One region of the Enterobacter sp. JBIWA008 genome, then DNA from elsewhere that is predicted to be linked to it. Evidence: predicted binding sites of a transcription regulator. Region 1 holds the regulator's gene; each other region holds the start of a gene.
The links. The regulator PurR, encoded in region 1, represses purine synthesis genes. The targets are predictions, from matches to a motif close to CANGCAAACGTTTGCNTG.
Positions count from the first base shown of each region.

Region 1 (4,224 bases):
ACGACCCGACATCATCACCAGCAGCAGGCCGAGCGCGGCAATAATCGCCCCCATCACCGGCACAAAGCTGTATCCCAGTCCCCCCGAAATCACGGCCCCACCGGCCGCCGCGCCCAGCGCATTGCCCAGGTTAAACGCACCGATATTCACGGAAGATGAAAGTCCCGGCGCTTCATGCGCGACGCGCATTACGCGCATCTGTAGCGGCGGCACCACGGCAAAGGTGGCGGCTCCCCAGACGACCATCGCAATCGCGGCCCCGAACTCATTACGCGCCAGCCACGGAATTGCAACCATGATGACAATCAGCAGGGTTAAGAAGCCCTTCAGCGTCCCGCTCACGGAACGGTCGGCAAATTTCCCGCCGAGATAGTTGCCGATCGAGAAGCCCACGCCAATCAGCACCAGCATCGCGGTAACGAAGAGAGGCGTTGCGTGGGTGATATCGTGCAGCACCGGTGAAATATAGGTGTAGAGGGTAAACATCGCCCCTGCCCCCAGCACGGTCGTGAGCAGCGCAGAGAGCACCTGCGGGCGCATCAGCACCGCCAGCTCTTTACGCACTTCCGGACGTTCTCCGGAGCTGCCTTTCGGCAGGGAGAAGAACAGCGCCACCATTGCAATCACGCCCAGCCCGGCAGTCGCCAGGAAAGACATACGCCATCCGATCGATTCTCCCAGCCAGGTTGCCGCAGGCACCCCGCCGATATTAGCAATCGTCAGCCCCATGAACATGGTTGCCACGGCGCTCGCCTGCTTATGTTTTGGCACCACGCTTGCAGCAACAACCGACCCCAGCCCAAAGAACGCGCCGTGGTTAAGGCTGGTCAGAACGCGCGACAGCATTAATGTGGTGTAGTCCGGCGAAATGGCCGAAAGCACGTTGCCCAGGGTGAAAATCGCCATCAGGAAAATCAGCGCATTGCGGCGCGCGCGGTGCGAAAGCAGAAGGGTCATCAGCGGTGCCCCGATCATCACGCCGATGGCGTAGGCGCTGATTAACATCCCTGCCGCAGGGATCGAGACATCTACGCCCCGGGCAATAACGGGCAGTAACCCCATCGGGGAGAATTCAGTGGTGCCAATCCCAAAAGCGCCAATCGCCAGGGCCAGCAGGGGAAAATTGATTTTCATGCGTCAACTCCGGATGCCGTGTCATGTGGTGACACAGAACAAAGAAGCGGAAAGCATGACATCAATCACAAAAAATGAGAAGTTAACAAAATGGCAAAAGATTTTTGCCAGAGAAGTAACAATCCGGGGAGTCGGGAGGGAGAAGGCTCTCCCTCCGCGTAAATCAATGCAGCGCAGCCGTCAGACCGGCCGCGACAATCAGAGCCAGCACAACAACGGTGGTGAACAGCGAAAACTTAAGATCGGAACTCATCAATTTTTCTCCTTTTAATCCCCCCACGAAAAGTGAGCTTGCTCATTTTTGCACAGATTACGTCAAAAATCTTCCTGGATTTATACTGATAACCACTTTACCTCTTCCCCTTTTCATCAAGATAGGACAAAATTCCACGCTAAATTTATTAGCGTACCGGCCATTGACCCCCTCCTGACGTCCCGTGTCGTTTTCCCGGCGTGCCGCAATTCAACATTGCGAGATAAGGGTGAGAGAAGGCAAACGTTTACCTTCAAGTTTTTCAGGAGTTTAGGATATGGTCTGGAGTGACATTTAATGGCAACAATTAAAGACGTAGCAAAACGCGCAAACGTTTCCACTACAACCGTATCACATGTAATTAACAAAACCCGCTTTGTGGCGGAAGAGACGCGCAACGCCGTCTGGGCAGCGATTAAAGAGCTGCACTATTCGCCAAGTGCGGTTGCACGTAGCCTCAAGGTTAATCACACCAAGTCCATTGGATTGCTGGCAACCAGCAGTGAAGCGGCCTATTTTGCCGAGATTATTGAAGCAGTTGAAAAAAACTGCTTCCAGAAAGGCTATACCCTGATTCTGGGCAACGCGTGGAACAGCATTGAAAAACAGCGTGCCTACCTGTCGATGATGGCGCAAAAGCGCGTTGATGGCCTGCTGGTGATGTGTTCCGAGTACCCGGAATCCGTGCTGTCGATGCTTGAAGAGTATCGCCATATTCCGATGGTGGTGATGGACTGGGGCGAAGCGCGCGCAGACTTCACCGATTCCGTTATCGATAACGCCTTTGAAGGCGGCTATATGGCCGGACGTTATCTGATCGAACGCGGTCACCGCGAGATTGGCGTGATCCCCGGTCCGCTGGAGCGCAACACCGGCGCGGGCCGTCTGGCCGGTTTTATGAAAGCGATGGAAGAAGCGCTGATCAACGTGCCGGAAAACTGGATTGTGCAGGGCGACTTTGAGCCGGAGTCGGGCTACCGCGCGATGCAGCAGATCGTCTCCCAGCCACACCGTCCGACCGCCGTGTTCTGCGGAGGCGACATCATGGCCATGGGCGCGCTCTGCGCCGCCGACGAGCTGGGCCTGCGCGTACCGCAGGATATTTCCGTGATCGGGTATGACAACGTGCGTAACGCGCGTTTCTTCACGCCAGCGTTGACGACCATTCACCAGCCGAAAGATTCGCTGGGGGAAACGGCCTTCAATATGCTGTTGGACAGAATCGTCAACAAACGCGAAGAGTCGCAGTCCATTGAAGTTCACCCGCGCCTGATTGAACGCCGTTCCGTTGCGGATGGTCCGTTCCGCGACTACCGTCGTTAATCCCTTTACGGGGCCAGCTATGCTGGCTCCCGTAACCATTCCCGGTTCAGCGTTTCGCTGTCCCCCAGATAATCAAGCAGCCAGGCCATCGCGGGCGAGACATCATTTTGTTGCCAGGTCAGGCAGCAGGCCGCGTCCGGGAACGGATTCTCCAGCGTCAGCTCAACCCACTCTCCGGTATCGATGCGCGGACGCGCGAAATGAACGGGCACCATCGCGACGCAAAGTCCGGCGCTGAGGCACGTCGCCGACGATTCCCAGTCAGGGGCAACCACCCTCCGCTGGTTGTCCAGAAGCCAGGTGATACGCTTGGGCAATGAACGAGACGTATCCTCCAGCACCAGCGACGGCCAGTTGCGCAGCGTATCATCGCTCAGCGGCCCTTCCATCGCCGCCAGCGGATGATCGCTTGCCACCACGCATTTCCAGCTCAGCATCCCCATATCACGAAAGGCGTAACGTCCCCCGACCGGGATCGCCTGCGTAGCCCCAATCGCCATCTCTGCCCTGCCGTCCGCCAGCGCATCCCAGACGCCGTTAAACACCTCCTGCGAGACCCGCAGCTCGACGTCAGAGAAATGACGGTAGAAATCGACGATCATCTGCCGGGTGCGTTCCGGCTTAACGATATTATCCACCGCGATGGAAAGATGTCCCCGCCAGCCGTTAGCGATCTGCTGACACTGTTCGCGGGTGATCTGCATTTTTTTGATAACAGAACGCCCTTCCTTTAAAAACCACGCGCCTGCGGGCGTTAATTCCACATCACGATGCCGTCGTTCAAACAGCGGAACCGCCAGCCACTCCTCCAGCTGGCGCACCGTGTAGCTGATTGCCGAAGGGACGCGGTGCAGCTCCTGCGCCGCACCGCTGAAGCTGCCGTTACGCGCAACAGCATCGACCACTTCAAGAGAATAATCTGACCACATTTTCTGCCTGCAAAATTTTTGAATGCACCAGCCAAATATTAGCGTTTCACAAGCGGCTTTGCACTCCCTACACTCAGCGCCAATGTATACCTGCCTCCTCAGGAGAATAAAATAATGCAACCCAGGATCGGTTTTTTAGTCTGGCTCGGCGGCTTAAGCGTGCTGGGCTTTTTGGCCACCGATATGTACCTGCCGGCGTTTGCCGCCATGCAGGAAGATTTACAAACGCCTGCTGCCGCCATCAGCGCCAGCCTGAGTTTGTTCCTCGCCGGTTTTGCTTTCGCACAGCTGCTCTGGGGACCGCTCTCGGATCGCTTTGGTCGTAAACCGGTACTGTTGCTGGGTCTGGCCATTTTTGCCGTGGGCTGCCTGGGGATGCTATGGGTACGCGATGCCACCTGGCTGCTGGTGCTGCGGTTTATTCAGGCCGTGGGCGTCTGTGCCGCGGCCGTGACCTGGCAGGCGCTGGTCACCGACTATTACCCGGCTAACCGCACAAACCGTATTTTCGCCACCATTATGCCGCTGGTGGGTCTTTCACCTGCCCTTGCCCCACTGCTGGGCAGCTGGATCCTCGCGCATTTC
Region 1 is NZ_CP074149.1:2,150,382-2,154,605, reverse strand. It holds gene KGP24_RS10525 (MFS transporter) at 1-1,134, opposite strand, end outside; gene KGP24_RS10520 (YnhF family membrane protein) at 1,298-1,387, opposite strand; gene purR (HTH-type transcriptional repressor PurR) at 1,685-2,710, shown strand; gene punR (DNA-binding transcriptional activator PunR) at 2,728-3,639, opposite strand; gene punC (purine nucleoside transporter PunC) at 3,754-4,224, shown strand, end outside.

Region 2 (4,224 bases), 1.4 Mb from region 1:
AGCAGAAAAAGCAGCAAAAGGCAGAATTGAAGCCGTCGGACGATTAAGCTCGTCCGGCGCCACGACCGGGTAACTTTGAGCCAGCTGTTTGGCCTCCGTCGCCTCTTTCTCTTTCTCCAGCAGATACCCAACCAGGCTAATCTGATATTTACGGATATTTTCCACGTAGGCGTAGGCTTCATGTCCGCGAGCGTAGCCGTATGTCAGCTTGTTATACCATGGCTTCTGGCTCAGCAGCGGCAGGCGCTGTTTAACGTCTGACCAGCTGTCCGGGTTACCTTTCGTTTTGGCCGTCAACGCTCGCGCATCAAGCATATGTGCGTAGCCCATATTGTAGGCCGCCAGCGCAAACCAGATCCGCTCTTCTTCCGGCACTGTTTCCGGTACTTTGGCCATCATATCCTGCAGATAGCGCGCACCGCCGCTGATGCTCTGCTCGGCATCGGTCCGGTCATTCACGCCCAGGCTCAGCGCGGTATTTTTGGTTAACATCATCAAACCGCGTACGCCGGTGGGAGAGGTGGCCTGGGTATCCCAGTGGGATTCCTGATACGAAATAGCCGCCAGCAGCTTCCAGTCAATCTCCTGGGCATATTTTTCGAACAACGGCTGCAGGTCCGGGAGGACGCTGTCCACCGCACGCAGGAAGCTGCGGGTGTCAACGTAGTCAAAGTCATCGCCGTGCCCGAGATACTTCTCCTCCAGACGCGCCAGGGTACCGTCCTCATTGATGGTGTTGAAGAAATCAAGCATCGCGGCAGAGAAGGTCTGATCGTCATCAAGCTGGCTAAACCAGGTCACGGGCTGCTCGTCGGTGACGTCCAGCGCCACGGCAATTTCAGGATGAACGCGCTGGAAAAGACTGATCGCGACCGAATCGGCGATGGTGTAGGGCACTTTCTGGTCTTTTACCTGCTCCAGCAGCTCGGTCGTACCGAGTTTCAGATCAACCGTCCAGCTCAGGTCGGGATATTTCTTCTCCTTGAGCTCCCGCAGATCGTCAATCACCACGTGGCCGGGCGCAATCGTCAGCTGTCGATCGTTAATCGAGGCCAGCGAGCGTGGGCGCAGGCTCCCGACGCGGTAAACCAGCTGCTGCGAAACGGAGTAGTAGGTCGGGCCTGGCTGGTAGTTTTTGCTGCGCTCGCTGTTATACACCAGCCCGGCGGCAAGCATATCGGCATCGTCGTTATCGAGGTCGTCAAACAGCTGGTTGATATTCTGGCGGACGGTGATTTTAAGCTTCACGCCAAGATAATCGGCGAACTGTTGTGCCAGCTCATAATCCAGACCAATGATTTTGCCGTTGATGTCGCTGTAAATCAGCGGAGAGTTGAGGGTACTGACGCGCAATTCCCCCCGCTCCTGAATAGCGGCGATACGGTTTTCGGCTTTGCCGAACCAGGGGATGGAAGGCCAGAGGGCCACTGCCAGCAGCAACGTTACAATGCCGATGAGCAGATAATTAATCTTTAATTTTTTCAATTAGTTAATTCTCTGCGACGCCGGTTGCCTCAGTTTGCTGTAGCCATGTTAATCATAAGGTTTGCCATTGAATGAGCGGCATTTTGCGTAAACTTGCGCCACTTGGCAACCAATTAGAGAGACAGGTCACATCTATTGTTAAATCTCTGTGCAAATTTTATTTCGACGCAAACGGTTTCGTCGGCGCTCAGGATTCTCTATAATGACGCCCGTTTTCCCCCCTTGCGCACACTGTAAGCGCCCCGGCGCTTCGAAGACGAGAGACTTATGATGGAAATTCTGCGTGGTTCGCCTGCACTGTCTGCCTTCCGTATCACTAAACTGCTGGCACGTTTTCAGGCGGCCGACCTTCCGGTAAGCAATATTTACGCTGAGTATGTCCATTTTGCTGACCTGAATGCCCCCCTGAATGCAGAGGAGCGCGTACAGCTGGAACGCCTGCTCAAGTATGGCCCAAGCCTGAGCAGCCATACGCCAACCGGCAAACTGATCCTTGCGACGCCTCGTCCGGGTACCATCTCCCCCTGGTCTTCCAAAGCCACCGACATCGCCCACAACTGTGGCCTGAGCCAGATTAACCGTCTGGAACGCGGCGTGGCGTACTACGTGGAAGCCTCTACCCTGAGCGAGGCGCAGTGGCAGGCGGTTGCGGCTGAACTGCACGATCGCATGATGGAGAGCGTATTTGCCTCTCTCGATGACGCGCAGAAGCTTTTCTCTCACCATCAGCCTGCGCCGGTACAGAGCGTAGACCTGCTGGGGCAGGGCCGTCAGGCGCTGATTGACGCCAACCTGCGTCTCGGCCTGGCGCTGGCAGAAGACGAAATCGACTACCTGCAGGATGCGTTTGTTAAGCTCAACCGTAACCCGAACGACATCGAACTCTACATGTTCGCGCAGGCTAACTCTGAGCACTGCCGCCACAAGATTTTCAACGCCGACTGGATTATTGACGGCGAACAGCAGCCGAAGTCGCTGTTCAAAATGATCAAAAACACCATGGAGCAAACCCCTGACCACGTGCTGTCTGCCTATAAAGACAACGCCGCGGTAATGGAAGGTTCCGAGGTGGGCCGCTTCTTCGCCGATCGCGAAGCAGGGCGCTATGACTTCCATCAGGAACCTGCGCATATCCTGATGAAGGTTGAAACCCACAACCACCCGACGGCGATCTCCCCGTGGCCGGGTGCGGCGACCGGCTCCGGCGGTGAAATCCGTGACGAAGGTGCGACCGGTCGTGGCGCTAAACCCAAAGCGGGTCTGGTCGGTTTCTCCGTTTCCAACCTGCGTATACCGGGCTTTGAACAGCCGTGGGAAGAAGATTTCGGCAAGCCAGAGCGCATTGTAACCGCCCTGGATATCATGACCGAAGGCCCGCTGGGCGGCGCGGCGTTTAACAACGAGTTTGGTCGTCCGGCGCTGAACGGTTACTTCCGTACCTATGAAGAGAAAGTGGACAGCCACAACGGCGAAGAGCTGCGCGGCTACCACAAACCGATCATGCTGGCGGGCGGGATCGGCAACATCCGTGCCGATCACGTGCAGAAAGGCGAGATCGTCGTTGGCGCGAAGCTGATCGTGCTCGGTGGCCCGGCGATGAATATCGGTCTGGGCGGCGGCGCGGCCTCTTCTATGGCCTCCGGCCAGTCTGATGCGGATCTCGACTTCGCCTCCGTGCAGCGTGATAACCCTGAGATGGAGCGTCGCTGCCAGGAAGTGATCGATCGCTGCTGGCAGCTGGGCGATGCCAACCCGATCCTCTTCATCCACGACGTGGGCGCGGGCGGTTTGTCCAACGCCATGCCGGAGCTGGTGAGCGACGGCGGTCGCGGCGGCCGTTTCAACCTGCGCGATATCCTGAGCGATGAGCCGGGCATGAGCCCGCTGGAAATCTGGTGTAATGAATCCCAGGAGCGCTACGTGCTGGCGGTTGCTGCCGACCAGCTGCCGCTGTTTGACGAGCTGTGCCGCCGCGAGCGCGCGCCGTATGCCGTCATCGGTGAAGCGACCGAAGAGCAGCACCTTTCCTTAAGCGACACACACTTTGACAACCAGCCGATCGATCTGCCGCTCGACGTTCTGCTCGGTAAAACGCCGAAGATGACCCGCGACGTAACGACCCGTAAAGCGGCGGGCAAAGCGCTGGATCGCCAGGGCATCACCGTGGCAGAAGCGGTAAACCGCGTGCTGCACCTGCCTGCTGTGGCAGAGAAAACCTTCCTCGTGACCATCGGCGACCGTACCGTGACCGGTATGGTATCGCGCGATCAGATGGTCGGCCCGTGGCAGATCCCGGTCGCTAACTGCGCCGTGACCACCGCGAGCCTCGACAGCTACTACGGCGAAGCGATGGCCCTGGGCGAACGCACCCCGGTGGCGCTGCTGGACTTCGCGGCCTCTGCCCGTCTGGCAGTGGGTGAAGCGCTGACCAACATCGCCGCGACGCAGATTGGCGATATCAAACGTATCAAGCTTTCCGCCAACTGGATGGCAGCTGCCGGTCACCCTGGCGAAGATGCTGGCCTGTATGAAGCCGTGAAAGCGGTGGGCGAGGAGCTGTGTCCTGCTCTCGGCCTGACCATTCCGGTGGGCAAAGACTCCATGTCGATGAAAACCCGCTGGCAGGAGGGCAGCGAGCAGCGCGAGATGACCTCTCCGCTGTCGCTGGTGATTACCGCGTTTGCGCGCGTGGAAGACGTGCGTCATACCGTAACGCCACAGCTCGTGACCGAAGATAAC
Region 2 is NZ_CP074149.1:3,568,032-3,572,255, reverse strand. It holds gene mltF (membrane-bound lytic murein transglycosylase MltF) at 1-1,485, opposite strand, end outside; gene tadA (tRNA adenosine(34) deaminase TadA) at 1-47, shown strand, start outside; gene purL (phosphoribosylformylglycinamidine synthase) at 1,753-4,224, shown strand, end outside.
Region 2: purL (phosphoribosylformylglycinamidine synthase) is a predicted target of PurR. The motif match lies at 1,650-1,667, and genes of this name have one in related genera.

Region 3 (4,224 bases), 1.4 Mb from region 1:
CTGAGCGCCAGCCAGCGCGTGGAATGCAAGACCATGAATCCCTCCCGAAATCGAGGCCATAGTCTGGCGAGAATATAAAAATTAAGCAAGTCGATAGCCTGCTATAAATTAACGAAAAATTAACATATTGTGCAGTCGTCTGGCTTATGGCAGGGAATGAAAATATGTATTACGTTTAAATTACTCCACTTGCAGAGGTTTTTCTGCCATGAACTCACTACGTTATTTCGATTTCGGTCAGTCACGTCACCTGCTGCTGCTGATTGGCCGCATCGCGCTTGTCGTGCTGTTTATTATCTTTGGTTATCCAAAACTGACGGGGTTTAGCGGCACCGTGCAATATATGACCTCGCTGGGTACGCCGATGCCCATGCTGGCGGCTATTATTGCGGTGGTGATGGAAGTGCCTGCCGCCATCCTGATCGTGCTGGGCTTTTTCACCCGTCCTCTCGCGGTACTGTTTGTATTCTATACGCTGGGCACGGCGATTATCGGTCACCATTACTGGGATATGACCGGTGATGCGGTCGTGCCGAACATGATTAATTTCTATAAGAACGTCAGTATTGCTGGCGCCTTTATTTTGCTGGCCATTGTTGGTCCGGGAGCCATTTCCCTCGACCGGCGTTAAGCCATAAAAAAAGGCCGCAAGCGCGGCCTTTTTTATTTCTGCAAAGCAGAGGAATTATGCGTATACCGGGAAGCGTGCGCAGATATCCAGAACTTTACCTTTGACGCGCTCGATAACCGCTTCGTCATTGATGTTGTCCAGAACGTCACACATCCAGCCAGCCAGCTCTTTCACTTCCGCTTCTTTGAAGCCGCGGCGAGTCACGGCCGGAGAACCGATACGGATACCGGACGTCACGAACGGGCTCTTCGGATCGTTTGGAACGCTGTTTTTGTTCACGGTGATGTTGGCACGGCCCAGGGCTGCGTCAGCTTCTTTACCGGTCAGGTTCTTATCAACCAGATCCAGCAGGAACAGGTGGTTTTCAGTACCGCCGGAGACCACTTTGTAGCCACGGTTCAGGAACACTTCCACCATCGCTTTGGCGTTCTTAGCAACCTGCTGCTGATAAACCTTGAACTCAGGCTCCATCGCTTCTTTCAGCGCGACCGCTTTAGCCGCGATAACGTGCATCAGCGGGCCGCCCTGCGCGCTTGGGAATACGGCGGAGTTCAGTTTTTTGTACAGCTCTTCGTCACCGCCTTTCGCCAGGATCAGGCCACCGCGTGGACCCGCCAGGGTTTTGTGGGTGGTGGTGGTCACAACGTGAGCGTGTGGAACCGGGTTCGGGTAAACGCCAGCGGCAATCAGGCCCGCAACGTGCGCCATGTCGACGAACAGGTAAGCACCGATGCTGTCTGCGATTTCACGCATTTTTGCCCAGTCAACGATACCGGAGTAAGCAGAGAAGCCACCGATGATCATCTTCGGCTTGTGCTCTTTAGCCTGCTTAGCCATATCTTCGTAGTCAATTTTACCGGACTCATCAATACCGTAAGGGATGATGTTGTACAGTTTGCCGGAGAAGTTAACCGGGGAGCCGTGAGTCAGGTGGCCGCCCTGCGCCAGGTTCATACCCAGAACGGTATCGCCCGGCTGCAGCAGCGCGGTGTAGACCGCGAAGTTAGCCTGAGAGCCAGAGTGCGGCTGCACGTTTGCGTAGTCAGCGCCAAAAAGTTCTTTCGCACGGTCGATAGCCAGCTGCTCAACGATATCAACGTACTCGCAACCGCCGTAATAGCGCTTGCCCGGATAACCTTCAGCGTATTTGTTGGTCAGCTGAGAACCCTGCGCCTGCATAACGCGCGGGCTGGTGTAGTTTTCGGAGGCGATCAGTTCGATGTGCTCTTCCTGACGTACTTTTTCCTGCTCCATAGCCTGCCACAGTTCGGCATCATAATCGGCAATGTTCATTTCACGCTTTAACATCCGCATCTCCTGACTCAGCTAACAAGTAAATTTTGGCCTGAAAAGGCAGTCCTGTTGGACGACGGGCAACAGTATAACTGATTAGTTCTGTGATAACAGGTCTTGACAAACGATTTTACGCAAACGTTTTCCTGCGCGCCACGCAAGGGTTTGAGGAATAAAGCTCTCGCCCTTTCCAGCGGATTTCTTTTCAGGTTTGTGATGCATATTTTTCATCTTGCAAAGAACCATTTACAACGCAGGGGTATTTTTTATAAGATGCATTTAAAATACATCATTAAAGTCACATCAGAAGGATGCGCTCATGCTCGACGCTCAAACCATCGCTACCGTTAAAGCCACCATCCCCCTGCTGGTGGAAACCGGCCCTAAACTCACCGCCCATTTCTACGATCGCATGTTCACGCACAACCCGGAGCTCAAAGAAATTTTCAACATGAGCAACCAGCGTAACGGCGATCAGCGCGAAGCGCTTTTCAACGCCATCGCGGCCTACGCCAGCAATATTGAAAACCTGGCGGCACTGCTGCCCGCGGTGGAAAAAATCGCGCAGAAGCACACCAGCTTCCAGATCCAACCCGAGCAGTACAACATTGTGGGTGGCCACCTGCTGGCAACGCTGGACGAGATGTTCAGCCCGGGCCAGGAGGTGCTGGACGCGTGGGGTAAAGCCTACGGCGTGCTGGCAAACGTGTTTATCAACCGCGAAGCGCAGATCTACAGCGAAAACGCCAGCAAGAACGGCGGCTGGGAAGGCACGCGCGCCTTCCGCATCGTTGAGAAAACCCCGCGCAGCGCGCTGATTACCAGCTTTGAATTTGAGCCGGTGGACGGACAGCCGGTTGCCGATTACCAGCCGGGCCAGTATCTGGGCGTGTGGCTGAAGCCTGAAGGTTTCCCGCACCAGGAGATCCGCCAGTATTCTCTTACCCGCAAGCCAAACGGCAAAGGCTACCGCATTGCGGTGAAGCGTGAGAACGGCGGTCAAGTCTCCAACTGGCTACATAACGAAGCTAGCGTGGGCGACGTGGTCCACCTGGCCGCGCCGGCGGGCGATTTCTTCATGGCGGTTGCAGCACACACCCCGGTTACGCTGATCTCTGCAGGCGTCGGCCAAACGCCAATGCTGGCGATGCTCGATACGCTGGCGAAAGCAAACCACGGTGCGCAGGTAAACTGGTTCCACGCTGCGGAAAACGGCGACGTGCACGCCTTTGCGGATGAAGTGAAAACGCTCGGGGCGTCCCTGCCGCGTTTCACCGCGCACACCTGGTATCGCCTGCCGACGGATGAAGACCGCGCGGCAGCACGGTTTGACAGCGAAGGTCTGATGAATTTAAGCCAGATGGAAGGTGCGTTTAGCGCGCCGGACATGCAGTTCTACCTCTGTGGGCCGGTGGCGTTTATGCAGTATGCCGCAAAACAGCTGCTTGATCTGGGGGTGAACAAAGACAACATTCATTACGAATGCTTCGGGCCGCATAAGGTGCTGTAATGAAAAAGCCCCTCGTTCGAGGGGCTTTTTTTCACCGGGTGGCGGCTACGCCTTACCCGGCCTGCAAGACCGTTGGCAATGTTAAATCGCGGCGTCGTCTTCTTCGCCGGTACGGATACGGATCACGCGCGCCACGTCAAAGACGAAGATTTTACCGTCGCCGATTTTGCCCGTCTGCGCCGTGCGGATAATGGTATCCACGCAGGTATCGACGATATCGTCGCTGACCACGATTTCAATTTTCACTTTCGGCAGAAAGTCGACCATGTACTCTGCGCCACGGTAAAGCTCGGTGTGGCCCTTCTGACGACCAAAACCTTTCACTTCCGTCACGGTCATCCCGGTGATGCCGACTTCCGCCAGCGCTTCACGTACATCATCCAGTTTGAAAGGTTTAATAATCGCATCAATCTTTTTCATGGTGGGTCCTTAAACTCTTGCCTGTAAGCTGCCTCGTAATCGATTGCTCACAGTATCATATTCAGGCGAATTTTGCGGTACTACTCTTTAAAATCGTTTGCTTCAAGCTCGTGGCGTGACAGCAGCTTGTAGAACTCGGTGCGGTTGCGTCCGGCCATGCGCGCCGCGTGGGTCACATTGCCTTTGGTGATCTGCAATAGCTTGCGCAGATAGTTAAGCTCGAACTGATTCCGCGCTTCCGCAAACGTCGGCAGGGCCGTGTTTTCCCCTTCCAGCGCCTGCTCCACCAGCGCGTCGCTGATAACCGGTGAAGAGGTCAGCGCCACGCACTGCTCAATCACGTTCACCAGCTGACGCACGTTACCCGGCC
Region 3 is NZ_CP074149.1:3,558,657-3,562,880, forward strand. It holds gene KGP24_RS17020 (3-phenylpropionate MFS transporter) at 1-35, opposite strand, end outside; gene KGP24_RS17025 (DoxX family protein) at 209-631, shown strand; gene glyA (serine hydroxymethyltransferase) at 686-1,939, opposite strand; gene hmpA (NO-inducible flavohemoprotein) at 2,244-3,434, shown strand; gene glnB (nitrogen regulatory protein P-II) at 3,516-3,854, opposite strand; gene glrR (two-component system response regulator GlrR) at 3,935-4,224, opposite strand, start outside.
Region 3: glyA (serine hydroxymethyltransferase) is a predicted target of PurR. The motif match lies at 2,056-2,073, and genes of this name have one in related genera.